DNA from 4 places in the Serratia sp. TSO36 genome. Region 1 is predicted to be linked to each of the others. Evidence: predicted binding sites of a transcription regulator. Region 1 holds the regulator's gene; each other region holds the start of a gene.
What was found. The regulator LexA, encoded in region 1, represses DNA repair genes until DNA is damaged. The targets are predictions, from matches to a motif close to TNCTGTATGTACATACAGNA.
Positions count from the first base shown of each region.

Region 2: the regulator LexA is predicted to act here: its motif matches at 1,127-1,146, upstream of sulA (SOS-induced cell division inhibitor SulA).
Region 3: the regulator LexA is predicted to act here: its motif matches at 1,546-1,565, upstream of ACK3CV_RS08995 (DNA translocase FtsK 4TM domain-containing protein).
Region 4: the regulator LexA is predicted to act here: its motif matches at 2,714-2,733, upstream of ACK3CV_RS11270 (metal-dependent hydrolase).

Region 1 covers NZ_JBJZOU010000024.1:422,053-425,670, reverse strand. Annotated here, with positions in the region: gene plsB (glycerol-3-phosphate 1-O-acyltransferase PlsB) at 1-1,458, opposite strand, end outside; gene ACK3CV_RS22730 (diacylglycerol kinase) at 1,607-1,975, shown strand; gene lexA (transcriptional repressor LexA) at 2,078-2,686, shown strand; gene dinF (MATE family efflux transporter DinF) at 2,789-3,618, shown strand, end outside.
Region 2 covers NZ_JBJZOU010000012.1:6,690-10,307, forward strand. Annotated here, with positions in the region: gene ompA (porin OmpA) at 1-242, opposite strand, end outside; gene sulA (SOS-induced cell division inhibitor SulA) at 600-1,106, opposite strand; gene ACK3CV_RS09300 (TfoX/Sxy family DNA transformation protein) at 1,336-1,992, shown strand; gene yccS (YccS family putative transporter) at 1,997-3,618, opposite strand, start outside.
Region 3 covers NZ_JBJZOU010000011.1:50,358-53,975, forward strand. Annotated here, with positions in the region: gene trxB (thioredoxin-disulfide reductase) at 1-361, opposite strand, end outside; gene lrp (leucine-responsive transcriptional regulator Lrp) at 1,016-1,510, shown strand; gene ACK3CV_RS08995 (DNA translocase FtsK 4TM domain-containing protein) at 1,631-3,618, shown strand, end outside.
Region 4 covers NZ_JBJZOU010000012.1:385,442-389,059, forward strand. Annotated here, with positions in the region: gene phnX (phosphonoacetaldehyde hydrolase) at 1-506, shown strand, start outside; gene ACK3CV_RS11265 (L-cystine transporter) at 570-1,961, opposite strand; gene ACK3CV_RS11270 (metal-dependent hydrolase) at 2,143-2,691, opposite strand; gene hxpB (hexitol phosphatase HxpB) at 3,115-3,618, opposite strand, start outside.

The DNA.
Region 1 (3,618 bases):
GCGCCACTGCGGCACGTTCTGGTTGAGGTAAGCCGTCAACGGCAGCGGCTCGCCGAAGTTGACGTAACCCTGGCCCAGGTTGCGCAGCTTGCGCAGGCCGCGCAGCATCTGCGGCAGGCTCTCTTTTTCCTTGGTGGCGCCGCGCAGCTCTTTGGCATAGGTACCCACTTCCATCACGTGCTCGTAACCGATGTAAATCGGCACCAGCGTGATCGGACGGGTGCCGCCGCGCAGCATCGCCTGGATGGTCATCGACAGGGTGCCGGTCTTCGGCTCCAGCAGGCGCCCGGTGCGGGAACGGCCGCCTTCCACGAAGTATTCCACCGAGTAACCGCGGGTGAACAGCTCGCCGAGGTATTCGCGGAACACCGTCGAGTACAGCTTGTTGCCCTTGAAGGTGCGGCGGATGAAGAACGCGCCCAGGCGACGGAAGATCGGGCCGGCCGGCCAGAAGTTGAGGTTGATGCCGGCGGCGATGTGCGGCGGCACCAGGCCCTGGTGATACAGCACGTAGGACAGCAGTAGATAGTCCATGTGGCTGCGGTGGCAGGGCACGTAGACGATCTCGTGGCCGTCCTGCGCCAGCTGGCGCACGCGCTCGGCGTTGGTGACGTTGATGCCCTGATACAGCCGGTTCCAGGTCCAGCTCAGCACGCGGTCGGACAGGCGCACGGTTTCGTAGGAGAAATCGGCGGCGATCTCTTCCATCAGCGCGATGGCGTTTTGCTGGGCCTTCTCATGCGAGATCTTCTTGCTGCGCGCTTCGTCCTCGACCGCTTTTTCGATCGCTTTGGACGCCAACAGCTTGTTAAACAGATCCTGACGGGCCGGCAGGCTCGGGCCCACGGCGGCCAGGCGCTGACGCGAGAAGTGCATGCGCGCCACGCGCGCCAGTTTCTGCGCGATGGTTTTATCCGTTCCGTGTTCGGTGGCCATGCGGCGCAGCGAAACGGTGTTGGAGAAACGCACGAAGCTGTCGCGGCCGAGCCACAGCACGGCGAAGAATTTCTGCACGCCGTTCAACAGACGCAGGTGCGGCGTACCGTGGCCTTCGCGGCCCGGTGAGCGGCCGAACATCACCGAAACCGGCAGCATCTGAATGTCGAGATCCGGATTGCTGCGATGCAGATCCAGATAGTCGTGGAACAGCTTTACCGACTCTTCTTTCGGGGTGTAATAGCGGAACACGCGCGGGCCGTCGTGAATGAACACGTAGCTCGGCAGCACGGTGCCGTCGATCTCCAGCGAGTTGAGCGGATCGGGCAGATCCTGCGCCAGGCACTGGGTGCGCAGCGTCAGCAAATCCGCCTTGGAATTGTAAGGTAAAACATACAAAATCGGCCGTGAGGGATCCAACCCTAGCTCGGTAACCGGATCTGAAGGGATGACCTTACTTCTTACCAACAATTTAAGTGGTAAATTCAATATTTTATAATAAATTTTACGCCAACCTGACATAACAACGTGAAGCCTCTTGTTAGCAATGCGCCGCAAGCATACCAGAAACCGGGTAGCAGATCTGTGGTGTTCGAAATCCGAGAGCCGTCAGCGCGGACTGTTCTAGACTCTTTTTATTATGACCGACCTCTGAGAAAGGCACGAAAACATGGCAAACCAAGCAACCGGCCTGACCCGCATCATTAAGGCCGCCGGCTACTCCTATAAAGGGCTTTCCGCCGCCTGGCAGCACGAAGCGGCGTTCCGCCAGGAACTGGTGGTCACCCTCCTGGCTATCATACTGGCTGTCTGGCTGGATGTGGGTGCGATAGCGCGCATTTTATTGATCGGATCGGTAGCGCTGGTGATGATCGTCGAGATCCTGAACAGCGCGATCGAGGCGGTTGTGGATCGCATCGGCAGCGAACATCACGAGCTGTCCGGCCGGGCCAAGGACATGGGATCGGCGGCGGTGTCGCTGGCGATCGTGCTCGCGCTGTTCGTTTGGGGCACGGTCTTATGGCAGCACTTCGGCTGACGAAAAGCGCCTACTGACTGATTTTTATTTAATCTTCGGTTCCCAATCCGCGCTTACCTGTATATACTCACAGCAAGACTGTATAAACAAACAGGGGGCGGAATGAAAGCACTAACTACCAGACAGCAAGAGGTCTACGACCTGATTCGCGAGCACATTTCGCAAACGGGCATGCCGCCAACGCGTGCCGAGATCGCGATGCGTCTGGGGTTCCGTTCGCCTAACGCCGCTGAAGAACACCTGAAGGCGCTGGCACGCAAAGGCGTGATCGAAATCGTCTCCGGTGCTTCGCGCGGTATCCGCCTGCTGATGGAAGAAGAAGAGGGGCTGCCGCTGATCGGCCGTGTCGCCGCCGGCGAGCCGCTGCTGGCGCAGCAGCACATCGAAGGGCACTACCAGGTGGATCCTTCCCTGTTTAAACCGAGCGCCGATTTCCTGCTGCGGGTGAACGGCATGTCGATGCGCGACATCGGCATTCTGGACGGCGATCTGCTGGCGGTGCACAAAACGCAAGACGTGCGCAATGGCCAGGTCGTGGTGGCGCGCATCGAAGACGAAGTGACGGTCAAGCGCCTGAAAAAGCACGGCAACGTGGTTGAACTGCTGCCGGAGAACAACGAATTCCAACCGATCGTGGTCGATCTGCGTCAGCAGAATTTCACTATCGAAGGGCTGGCGGTCGGCGTGATCCGCAACGGCGACTGGATTTAATCGTCGCACCCTCAGTGCCGCCTCCTTGTATCAATCGCCCCTGTTCTGGGGCGTTTTTGTTTCTGACCTTGCCATTCGCCACCGCTACGGGAACGTCTCATCATGCGCTTGATTTCCGCCTTTACCAGCGACACCGATAAAGCTCTGTGGCGCCTGGCTCTGCCGATGATTTTCTCCAATATTACCGTGCCGCTGCTCGGGCTGGTGGACACCGCGGTGATCGGCCACCTCGACAGCCCGATCTATCTGGGGGGGGTCGCGATCGGCGCGGTGGCGACCAGCTTCCTGTTCATGCTGCTGTTGTTCCTGCGCATGAGCACCACCGGCCTGGCGGCGCAGGCGCTGGGGGCACAGAACCCGCAGGCGCTGGCGCGCGCCTTTATGCAACCGCTGCTGTTGGCGCTGCTGGCCGGAGCGGCGATCGTCCTGCTGCGTTATCCGTTGATCGAACTGGCGCTGCGGATCGTCGGTGGCGATGGCGAAGTGCTGGAACAGGCGCGGCGTTTTCTTGAGATCCGCTGGCTCAGCGCCCCGGCGGCGCTGGCCAATCTGGTGCTGCTGGGCTGGCTGCTCGGCGTGCAGTACGTGCGGGCGCCGGTGATCCTGCTGATCGTCGGCAACCTGCTGAATATCGTACTGGATATCTGGCTGGTGATGGGCCTGGGCTGGAACGTTCGAGGGGCGGCGGCGGCCACCGCCATCGCCGAATACGCCACGCTGTTGCTCGGCCTGTGGCTGGCGTGGCGGGTGATGCGCCTGCGCGATATTACCCTGCCGATGCTGCGCCAGGCCTGGCGCGGCGATCTGCGTCGCCTGCTGGCGCTCAACCGCGACATCATGTTGCGTTCACTGTTGCTGCAACTGTGCTTTGCGTCGCTGACCATTTTCGGCGCTCGTCTGGGGAGCGAGGTGGTGGCGGTCAATGCGGTATT
Region 2 (3,618 bases), on a different contig from region 1:
AGTTCGAAGCCCAGGTATTGGTTTGCCTGGTAGCCCAGGAACGCGCCGGCACCCAGCTGATCTTTGTGGGTAGGGCCGTTGCCGATACCGTTCTGGTAACCGTTGCCGTAGAAGCCAACGTCATGGTACTGGGACCAGCCCAGTTTAGCACCGGTGTACCAAGTGTTATCTTTTGGAGCGGCTTGCGCTACGGTAGCGAAACCTGCCAGTGCCACTGCTAATGCGATAGCTGTCTTTTTCATTTTGCGCCTCGTTATCATCCAAATAGGCAATGAGCTTTAAAGCTGTTTTAAGCCCTTGGTTAAATTCCTTCGCCAAGGTTTAAGCCCTCGTTTGTTACTCGCCAGTTTTTCTGACGTTATAGAGCAACCTTGGCGATGTAAAGTCTACAACGTGGCGCGAAAGTTACAAGTGTGATGTGATAAGGCTCTAAAAAAAAACGCGGAATCGTACATATTTGCTAACATTCTTAGCCTAAAAAAACGGCAATTCCTTGGGCGTTTTTACTTGCCAAACCGCAGCCGGACTAGCTTTGTGCCTTCCACCGCAAAGGTTCCGCTTATGGGGTGCGAAAATGATGGGAAAAATCCTAAATTTACTTAATGATACAAAGAAGAGTGAATTTTTAGGGTGGAACAGTGTCCGTGAGTCGGGTTAATGTCACGTTGAGGCCGCATGATAAACCCATAGGCATTACCCAATTCTGCCGCACGTCTTAATCTTAGACGATCCTCCTCCGTTAGCTCGGGCAACCAGCCAAGAACCACGCTGTAATTTCCCGTTTGCAGCGCTTTTTCCATCGCCTCGACCGTATTCACCGGGCTGATTTGGCTCAATTGCACCATCTTATCTATAGGCAGGCCGGATTGCTGCAGCCATTGCTTGCTTAATTTTTGCTGCGGTGTCAGCCACAGAAGCCAGCGAGACTGCTTGCCCAGTTGCAGCAGCAGGGGCAACAGCAATTGAGCCACTGCGGGCTGGCGCTCGTTGTAAACAAGTTCACTGATCAAGCCATTCTCTTTGCCGACATCCGTGTTCTTCTCAACATTGCGCGCTGTAAAAGAGCCTTGGCTGAAATGAGGTTGGTAGAGTGATTGAGTACGCATAAAGTTCCCGCCCGTCGTGTTACTGTATGTTTATACAGTATCCCTGATTTGGGATAAGATCAACCCAAATTTTCGTAGCGGCTCGCATAATTGCGATCATTTTTTGTACCGGTGTTTTTTGTGATTGGCATGCGGGTGGATAGTGCGTATTTTCCTAATTAGTTGTTCACGTTACTCTTTTCATTGATAAGAGAAATAATCCGACCGGAACCTAAAAAGGAGAAACGCTATGAAAAGGATGTCGATACGAAGGATCGCACAGGCTAAAAATTGCTTCGCGGCGCTGGGCGCCATCACCACGCGGTCACAGTTTGGCGGCTACGGCCTGCTGGCCGAGGGGGTAATGTTTGCAGTGATAGCGGAAGGAGAGTTGTACCTGCGGGCTACGGCGAGCATGGAACCGGCTTTTCGCGCCAGAGGGATGGTCAATATGGTCTATTCCAAGCGTGGAGTGCCCATCACTTTGCGTTATTACTGGGTTGACGAGTCGCTGTGGCGGGAACGCAACGAGCTGGTGGGGCTGGCTTGGCAGGCCGTCAGGGAAGCGCGTCGAGAGCAGCGGCTTAAGGCCGGCGATCACGGTCGATTGAAGGCGTTGCCGAATATCGATGTCAACATGGAGCGCTTGCTATGGCGAGCGGGTATCCGCAACGCCTATGACCTGCGGCTGCAAGGCGCTAAACGCAGCTATCTCCGCCTGCTGCAACAGCAGACCAATCTGGGGCTGCGCGTGCTGCTGTCGCTGGGCGGCGCGATAGCCGGTTATCATCAGGCGGCGTTGCCGGCCGAATTGCGCAACGAACTGGTGCGCTGGTTCGATCATACGATGGCGATGCGCCGCCATGGGCATGAGCCAGTGCTTCAGGGCCCATCGAGCGAGCCCTGAATAATTAGATTGCCTTATTGATTTGGGCGTGGAGTGCGGTGAGCTCCGGCAGCAGTTCGAGCATCAACCCCACCTGTTGCAACACCAACTGCTCTTTGCTTTCAGGTTCCGGAACGGCTCTGCGAATGCGCTCCGCCAGCTGTTCCAGCGCTTGCGCAATGCGCTGGCTGTTCCGTTCTTCCTGATGCAAGGCGCCGTCCACGTAACACACGGCATCATTGAGCAGATCGAGGGTGACAGGGGTATTCAGCCGCTCGCGGTGCGCCCCCAACGCCGAGATATAACTCAGGAGAGTGTGGTTTAGGCAAAGCAGGCGGAAGGCGGCTTCCTGCAATTCCTTGTCGGCCTTGGGATCGGCGGACATGTTGGAGATGACCGAAGCCAGTTCGGCATCGCTGTTGTGGGCATCTCGCCGCGCAATGCGGTAGGCGAGGCCGTTATCCTTACCCTGGTGGTATTGCACCAGAATGGCGTCCAGATAACGGCAGTTGGCATTCAGGGTTTTATCCACCACCGCCGGCAGTTGGCGGAATTTCCAGTCCGGCCAGATAAAGCTGACCGCCGCCCAGGCGATGGCGCAGCCCAACAAGGTGTCGTAAACGCGCGGGGCGGCTACTTCGAATCCTTCACCCAACAGGTTAAAGCATAACAAGACCAGTAGCGTGATGAACATGGTGGCGTGGGCATACTGGACGGTGCGGAAAGCGAAAAATAGAACGCCGGTGATGACGATCAACACCAGCTGTCCTTCCAGTGAAGGCACGAAATAGAGGATCGGCAGGCCGATCAGGATACCGGCCAGGGTGCCGATGATGCGCAGCGCCAGGCGTCGGCGGGTAGCGTTGTAGTTCGGTTGACAGACGAACAGGCTGGTCAACAGGATCCAGTAACCGTGCTGCATGCCGGTGAACTGGATGAAAGCGTAACCCACGCACAGCACCACCGACATGCGGATCGCGTGGCGGAACAGGGCCGATTGCGGCGTCAAATGGCGGCTGATGCGCAGGCGGATGTCGCTCCAGCCGGTTAAGCGATCGTCGGCCAGGCTGTTCTCTTCCGCTTGCCCGCTTGCCAGCGTCTGCTCTGACTCAATATTGGCCAGCTGCGCATCGATCGCATGCAGGTTTTTCAGCAGGTGCGCCAGCGCCTTGGTTTGTTCTGAATTGCCCTGGGTTTCGGCGATGCGCGCCAAGGCCTCCTGAATGCGGCTGAAGGCCGGCTCAAAACGCGGGTTGTGCTGGTATTTTTGCCGCAGCAGGATCGATTGTGCCAGTTGGCGGCAGGCGCGCGCCTGCATGCTCAGCAAACGCTGGAAGCGGAATAAAATATCGCTGTGGCGGAATTGCCGGCTGAGCGCGTGATACTGAACGTGGGAAGAGCTGGCGCGTTCGTGGATATCCTGCGCGACAAAATAGTAGTGCAAGGTACGGCGGGTGCCGCGCTGGCCGCGATCGCCTTTCAGGCGCGTCAGCAGCGAGGCTTTGGTCTGGTTAAGCAACGCGACCAACGCGCTGTTGGCCATCGCAACATCCATCCATGGCAGGTCGGCGTCGCGTTCGGCGTCGGGATCGAACAGGTTGGCTTTGGCATCCAGATAGTTGGCCAGTTGATCGTAGCAGCGCGCCA
Region 3 (3,618 bases), on a different contig from region 1:
CAAGATAGCGGGCGGAGGCGCCGGTCGCGATGATCAGCGCGTCGCAGCTGTATTCGCCGCTGTCGCCGAACAGGCGGAACGGACGCTGCTGCAGATCGACACTGTTGATGTGATCGAAGACGATTTCGGTCTGGAACTTCTCCGCATGCTCGCGCATGCGCTCCATCAGCGCCGGACCGGTCAGGCCTTCGGCGTCGCCCGGCCAGTTTTCCACCTCGGTGGTGGTGGTCAGCTGGCCGCCTTGTTCCATACCGGTGATCAGCACCGGGCTCAGGTTGGCGCGCGCCGCGTAAACGGCGGCGGTGTAACCGGCCGGGCCGGAGCCCAGAATCAGTAATTTGCTATGTTTAGCCGTGCCCATGAATAACCTCTTTATTCCACAATGGCGGACAATGAAGCCGATTGTAGGGAAAATGACGCAGTAAAAAAAGCGCCGGGCGACGTTGTTAACGATTTGTATGATAGTTGTCGCCTATTAATGCACCCGCTGTCGGCAAATCGTACGCCGAACGCAGAAATTTACCTTATCAAAGTCGCATTAGGCCGCTGAATCGCCAAGCGCGCAAAAACGGCGCATTCTGCGACTTAGGCCGCTCCCTGCCGGGGTTTATCTGCCAGCGATTCATAACCAAAAATGGGATGCAGACTTTTCGTGACGGTACGTTGTTCTGATTTTGCTTCTTTTACTTTGACAATCCGCTGCGCATTTGCGAAAACATCATAGGAAGAAGAAATTATCCCCGTAACACCAGCAAATCGTACGTATTTGCGCCGCGAGGCGGCAATGCGCGGTGGATGTGCGGAGCAGGGCGCGCAAGCGTTTGCTGATTTTTTCTCGACCTTAACGTCGTTACCGACGCCGCGCGGGGTTGGACAGACAGGCTGCGCGGCGTGGAATGATGGTAGTGAAGAAGCATATGACAGGCATCGGGTCTTCGCTTGGAACGAACCCTTACACATTGACGTTGGCTAGGGTGTGGCAAGTGCACGGAAGAAAATAAGAGAGACAATAATAATGGCAGACAACAAGAAACGCCCGGGTAAAGATCTTGACCGTATCGACCGCAACATCCTGAATGAGCTGCAGAAGGATGGGCGTATTTCGAACGTCGAGCTTTCGAAGCGCGTGGGGTTATCCCCGACACCATGTTTGGAACGCGTGCGCCGTCTCGAGCGCCAGGGTTTCATTCATGGCTATACCGCATTGCTTAACCCGCATTATCTGGATGCGTCCCTGCTGGTTTTCGTGGAGATCACGCTGAACCGTGGCGCGCCGGATGTGTTTGAGCAATTCAACTCGGCAGTGCAGAAGCTTGAAGAGATTCAGGAGTGTCATCTGGTTTCCGGTGATTTCGACTACCTGTTGAAAACCCGCGTACCGGACATGTCGGCTTACCGTAAACTGCTGGGCGAAACCTTGCTGCGTTTGCCGGGGGTCAACGACACCCGTACCTACGTAGTGATGGAAGAAGTGAAACAGAGTAACCGTCTGGTTATCAAAACACGGTAAGGTGCAGGTGCAAAACCTGATTAAATTGGTTACACTCCTGTTTATTCATACAGTTTCGGCGCCGGGGAAGCTTCTCGGCGCTGTTGCTATGTCAGCTAACAGGAACCTGGAGAGCCTTTCTTGAGCCAGGAATATACAGAAGATAAAGAAGTTACCCTGAAAAGACTCAGCAGTGGCCGGCGTTTGCTGGAGGCTGTGCTTATCGTGGTAGCGATTTTTGCCGTTTACCTCATGGCTGCGCTGGTCAGTTTCAACCCGTCTGACCCAAGCTGGTCGCAGACCGCGTGGCATGAGCCGATTCACAACTTGGGCGGCGGTGTTGGGGCCTGGTTGGCCGACACGCTGTTCTTCACCTTCGGGGTGCTCGCCTACGCGATACCGCCGATCATGCTGGTTCTGTGCTGGGCGGCCTATCGCCAACGAGCCAACAGAGACTACGTCGACTATTTCGCACTTTCCCTGCGCCTGATCGGCACCCTGGCGTTAGTGCTCACCTCCTGTGGGCTGGCGGCGCTGAACGTTGACGATCTCTATTACTTCGCTTCCGGCGGCGTGATCGGCAGCCTGCTGAGCAACGCCATGTTGCCATGGTTCAACGGCATCGGCGCCACGCTGGCGCTGCTGTGCGTGTGGGCGGCGGGGCTGACGCTGTTTACCGGCTGGTCCTGGCTGGTGATCGCCGAGAAGATCGGCGGGGCGGTGCTGGGCGTCGCGACCTTCATGACCAACCGTTCGCGTCGCGAAGCGCGTTATTTCGAGGATGACGAGCGTTACGTTGACGACGAGCCTGAGCAGGCAGGGAAGGGCGCCGCCGCAGCGGTTGCCGCCGCCGGAGCCGCGGCCGCCGATGACGATGTGTTGTTCTCCGCGCCTTCGGTCACCGAAAGCGCCAAAGAGGCGGCTGAAGACGCCGCCGATCCGTTGCTCAGCGGCCTGCGAGCCGACGATGGTGAGATTGAAGCCGACGCCGCGCCAATCGCGCCGGCGGCTTCGCCTGCACCGGCGGTGAAGGCAGCGATCCACGAGCCCGTTGCAGCGCCGATCGCCGCTCAGGCGCCGTCGGTAACGGTGGCACCGGCCGCGCCGGCCTCGGTCAATCAGCACCCGGTGAGCGCCCCGGCGCAAGACGCCACGCCGCCGCTGTACTCCTTCGAAATTCCGGAAGAAACGCCTGCACCGAAGGCGACGCGTCCTGTCGATCCTTATCAGGATGACGATGAGCCGCGTCTCGGCAATTGGCAAGAGCCGGCTGCGCCGCAGCCGCCGGCGCGTTCTCCCTTTGATTTTACCGCCGCGCAGCGCGACAGCGCCGACGTCAGCGGAGCGGGTGGTTTCAGCGCTACCGGTGCCAAGCCACAGCTGGATACGGCAGCCGCTGCCGCTGCGGGCGCCGCAGCGGCGACCTTCATGCCGGCCTTCACGGCCACCAGCGACGGCAATCCGCAGGTTAAGCAGGGCATCGGCCCTGAGCTGCCGCGGCCGAACCCGGTGCGCATCCCGACCCGTCGCGAGCTGGCTTCTTACGGCATCAAGCTGCCTTCGCAGCGTGCGGCCGAGCAGGAACAGCGCCAGGCGGATCCTCAGCAGCCGACGGCGGTGAGCCCGCAGGAAGAAGAGGCGTTGCAGGAAGCCGCGCTGCGTCAGGCGTTTGCCGAGCAGCAAAGCCAACGCTACGGCGAAAGCTACGCGCCGGAGCAACAAGATGACGAGAGCGCCCTGCAGGAAGCCGAGCTGAGCAAGGCGTTCGCCGAACAACAGAACCAACGTTATGGTGAAGTCCAACAGGACGATGAAGAGGCGCGGCAAGAGGCTGCGCTGCGTCAGGCATTCGCCGAGCAGCAGCAGGCGCGTTATGGCCAGCAAGAGACTGCCCCGCAGGCACCTGCCGCCAGCCCGGTCGATACCCGCAATGCTTTCAGCTTCTCGCCGATGGCGGATCTAGTGGACGATGGCCCGAGCGAGCCGATGTTCACGTTGTCCCCGCAGCTTGAAGAGCGCATTGAACAGCAAAGCGAGCAACAGGACGACGTGCCGTTCGGCCAGTTTGAGCCTGCGGCGCCGGCTGTTCAACCTCAGCAATCGCACTCACAGCCTAAACAATACCAGCA
Region 4 (3,618 bases), on a different contig from region 1:
ATCCCATCGAGGGCGTGCCACAGGTGATTGCCGGGCTGCGCGAACAGGGCATTAAAATCGGCTCCTGCTCCGGTTATCCGCGCGCGGTGATGGAGGTGCTGGTGCCTGCCGCCGCGCAGCGCGGCTACGCGCCGGATTACTGGGTCGCCACTGACGATCTCGCGGCCGGCGGGCGGCCGGGGCCGTGGATGGCGTTGCAGAACGCCATCGCGCTGGGCATCGATGCGGTGGCGCACTGCGTGAAGGTGGACGACGCGGTGCCGGGCATTCATGAAGGGCTGAACGCCGGGATGTGGAGCGTCGGATTGGCGCTGTCCGGCAACGAGTTTGGCGCGACCTGGCAGGAGTACCGCCAAATGGCGGCGGCAGAGATCGAGCTGCGCCGTACGGCGGCCGCCGATAAGCTGTATGCGGCGGGCGCACATTATGTGATAGACACGCTGGCGCAATTGCCGGGCGTTATCGCCGACATCAACCGGCGGCTGGCGGACGGCGAGCGGCCGTAACGACCGGGCGCGGGGCATAAAAAAACCGGGGAGAATCCCCGGTTTTTTCGTTTTGAGACGGCGTTAACGGTGAGCCAATTCGACTTCGTCTTCGCTGTCCATCACGGTTTTGTCGGTTTGCTTCATCAGCTGGCTGGTGATGGTGCCCGCCGCCATGGAGCCGTTGACGTTCAGCGCGGTACGGCCCATGTCGATCAACGGTTCGACCGAGATCAGCAGCGCGACCAGCGTTACCGGCAGGCCCATCGCCGGCAGCACGATCAGCGCGGCGAAGGTGGCGCCGCCGCCCACGCCCGCCACACCGGCGGAGCTGATGGTGACGATGCCGACCAGGGTGGCGATCCACACCGGATCCAGCGGGTTGATGCCGACGGTCGGCGCAACCATCACCGCCAGCATTGCCGGGTAGAGGCCTGCACAGCCGTTCTGGCCGATGGTGGCGCCGAACGACGCCGAGAAGCTGGCGATGGATTCCGGCACGCCCAGGCGACGGGTCTGCGCTTCCACGTTCAATGGAATGCTGGCGGCGCTGGAGCGGCTGGTGAAGGCGAAGGTGATCACCGGCCACACCTTGCGGAAGAATTTCAGCGGATTAACGCCGGTGAAGGCCAGCAGGGCGGCGTGAACCACGAACATGATGCCCAGGCCGATGTACGAGGCCACCACGAAGCTGCCGAGCTTGACGATGTCGTGAATGTTGGAACCGGCAACCACTTTGGTCATCAGCGCCAGCACGCCGTACGGCGTCAGTTTCATGACCAGACGCACCAGCTTCATCACCCAGGCTTGCAGGGTGTCGATAGCCACCAGCACGCGCTCGCCTTTCGGCTTGTCGTCTTTCAGCAGCTGCAGCGACGCCACGCCGAGGAAGGTGGCGAAAATCACCACGCTGATGATCGACGTCGGGCTGGCGCCGGTCAGATCGGCGAACGGGTTTTTCGGGATGAACGACAGCACCATCTGCGGCACGGTCAGGTCGGCCAGTTTACCCACGTAGTTGGTCTGGATTGCCGTCAGGCGCGCGCTTTCCTGCGCGCCCTGCACCAGGCCTTCGGCGGTCAGGCCGAACAGGTTGGTGACCAGTACGCCCACCAGCGCCGAGATCAGCGTGGTGAACAGCAGCGTGCCGATAGTCAGGACGCTGATTTTGCCCAGAGAAGAGGCGTTATGCAGCTTGGCCACCGCGCTCAGGATCGAGGCGAACACCAGCGGCATGACGATCATTTGCAGCAGCTGCACATAGCCGTTGCCGACGATGTTGAACCAGCTGATGGATTCTTTCAGTACCGGGTTGTCGGAGCCGTACACCAGCTGCAGGCCCAGACCGAACACCACGCCGACCACCAGGCCGACCAGCACTTTTTTCGCCAGGCTCCATTGCTTGTGGCGGGTTTGCGCCAGCAGCAACAGGAGCGCGACAAACACCAGCACGTTAATCACGAGCGGAAAATTCATCCCCAATGTCTCCAATCATCTTTCTTATAAAAACGACTACGCATCACGTATGTCGCGATGTAAATATCGTAACAGTTTGCCGGGTGGCCCACTTATATCCAAATGGAATTTGATATAGCTTTTCGTGTGTTTTTGTTCGTTTTATATACATTAAGGTGATTGGTTGAGCGGATTTTTGTGATCAGAGTCTAATATTTCTGATTTGCTCGACATAGGATTGCACCGGCAGGGTGAAATCACCTTGCCAGCAGATGGCAAACGCCACCAGACATAGACACAACACACGCTCCAGCTGGTTGCCTTTTTGCGAGTTGAGCAGCGGCAGACGAAAACGCCAGCGGCACGGCCACAGCAGCGGAACGCCGGCGGGGGTGAGCATATCGGCCAGCAGATGGCTGAAGTAACCGATGATCATGGCGTGCAGCGCGTCGGCCGGGATCGGCCAGCTGCGCGGCACGTCCAACTGGAACAGCGCCATGCCGCCGGCGATCGCCAGCAGGCTGTGGGTGAAACCGCGGTGGCCGAATGCGCGGGCGATGGGAATGGCGAGCCAGCGCAGACGCTGGCCCAGCACTGACTTGGGGTGATCGATGTCCGGCAGCAGCGAGGTCAGCAGCGCGGCGGGTATGATGTGCCACCAGTCGCCGGCAGCCAGCTCTGGCGTCACTTCCGCCTTCTTGGCGAAGATCGCGCAAGCGACAGAGAATATAAGGTGTCCTTCCGCGGTCATGCTGTTGCGATTCCGGCTGGTAAACTGTTAATTTATCCAGTATATGGGAAAATTCCCAGTAGTGGAAGCAGTTACCCTGTAACCAATTGTTTATTTTCCCCTGTTTTACAACGGGTTGTTACGGCAATGCGTAACAAATCATCGATTTTGACCGGTGAGAATTAACGGCGGGCGATGGGCGGGTGCGGAACGGAAAGAAACGAGGGCAGTTGTTTGGCGTGCGGCGGGAGGAAGCGGCGGCCTTGAACAGCGCTGCGTGGCAGTGACAACGCTCCGCGGGCCGTCGCTTTCCCTGCCGCCCAGCATAATAATAACAACATGCCAATTCAATAATAATGAAACACTGTTTCGTTTGTTTTGCGGCGTGGATCCCCTTTATGCGCAGAGCGGCAAAGCCAGGGCGCCGGTGGCCGGCGCCACAGGTCAGGCAAAGTGGGCGGGGGTGAGCTGTTCCAGGGTCTCCAGCTGGTGGTCCGCCAGCGCCCAGCGCGGATCGTGGCGGTATTCGGCGGCCGGGATGACGATGGAACGCATGCGCGCGGCCTTGGTGGCGATCATGCCGTTAAAGGAGTCTTCCAGCGTGATGCAGCGCAGCGGATCGCTGCCCAGGCGCTCGGCGGCGATCAGGTAGACCTCCGGATGCGGTTTGCTGTACGGCAGGTATTCGGCGGAAACCAGCTGATCGAAGTAGCCCTCAAGATCGAACATCTTCAGCACCTGCCGTTGCATGTGCAGCGGCGAGGCGGAGGCGAGGCCGATGTTCAGCCCCTGCTCGCGGCACAGCTCCAGCGCCTGCCGGACGCCCGGCAGCAGCGGGCGCGTCTCGTGCACCAGCTCGATGGCGCGTTCGATAATCCGCGCCGACACCTCATCGAGCGATACGCCTTGCCACGGCATCGCCTGGTACCACATCTTCACCACCAGATC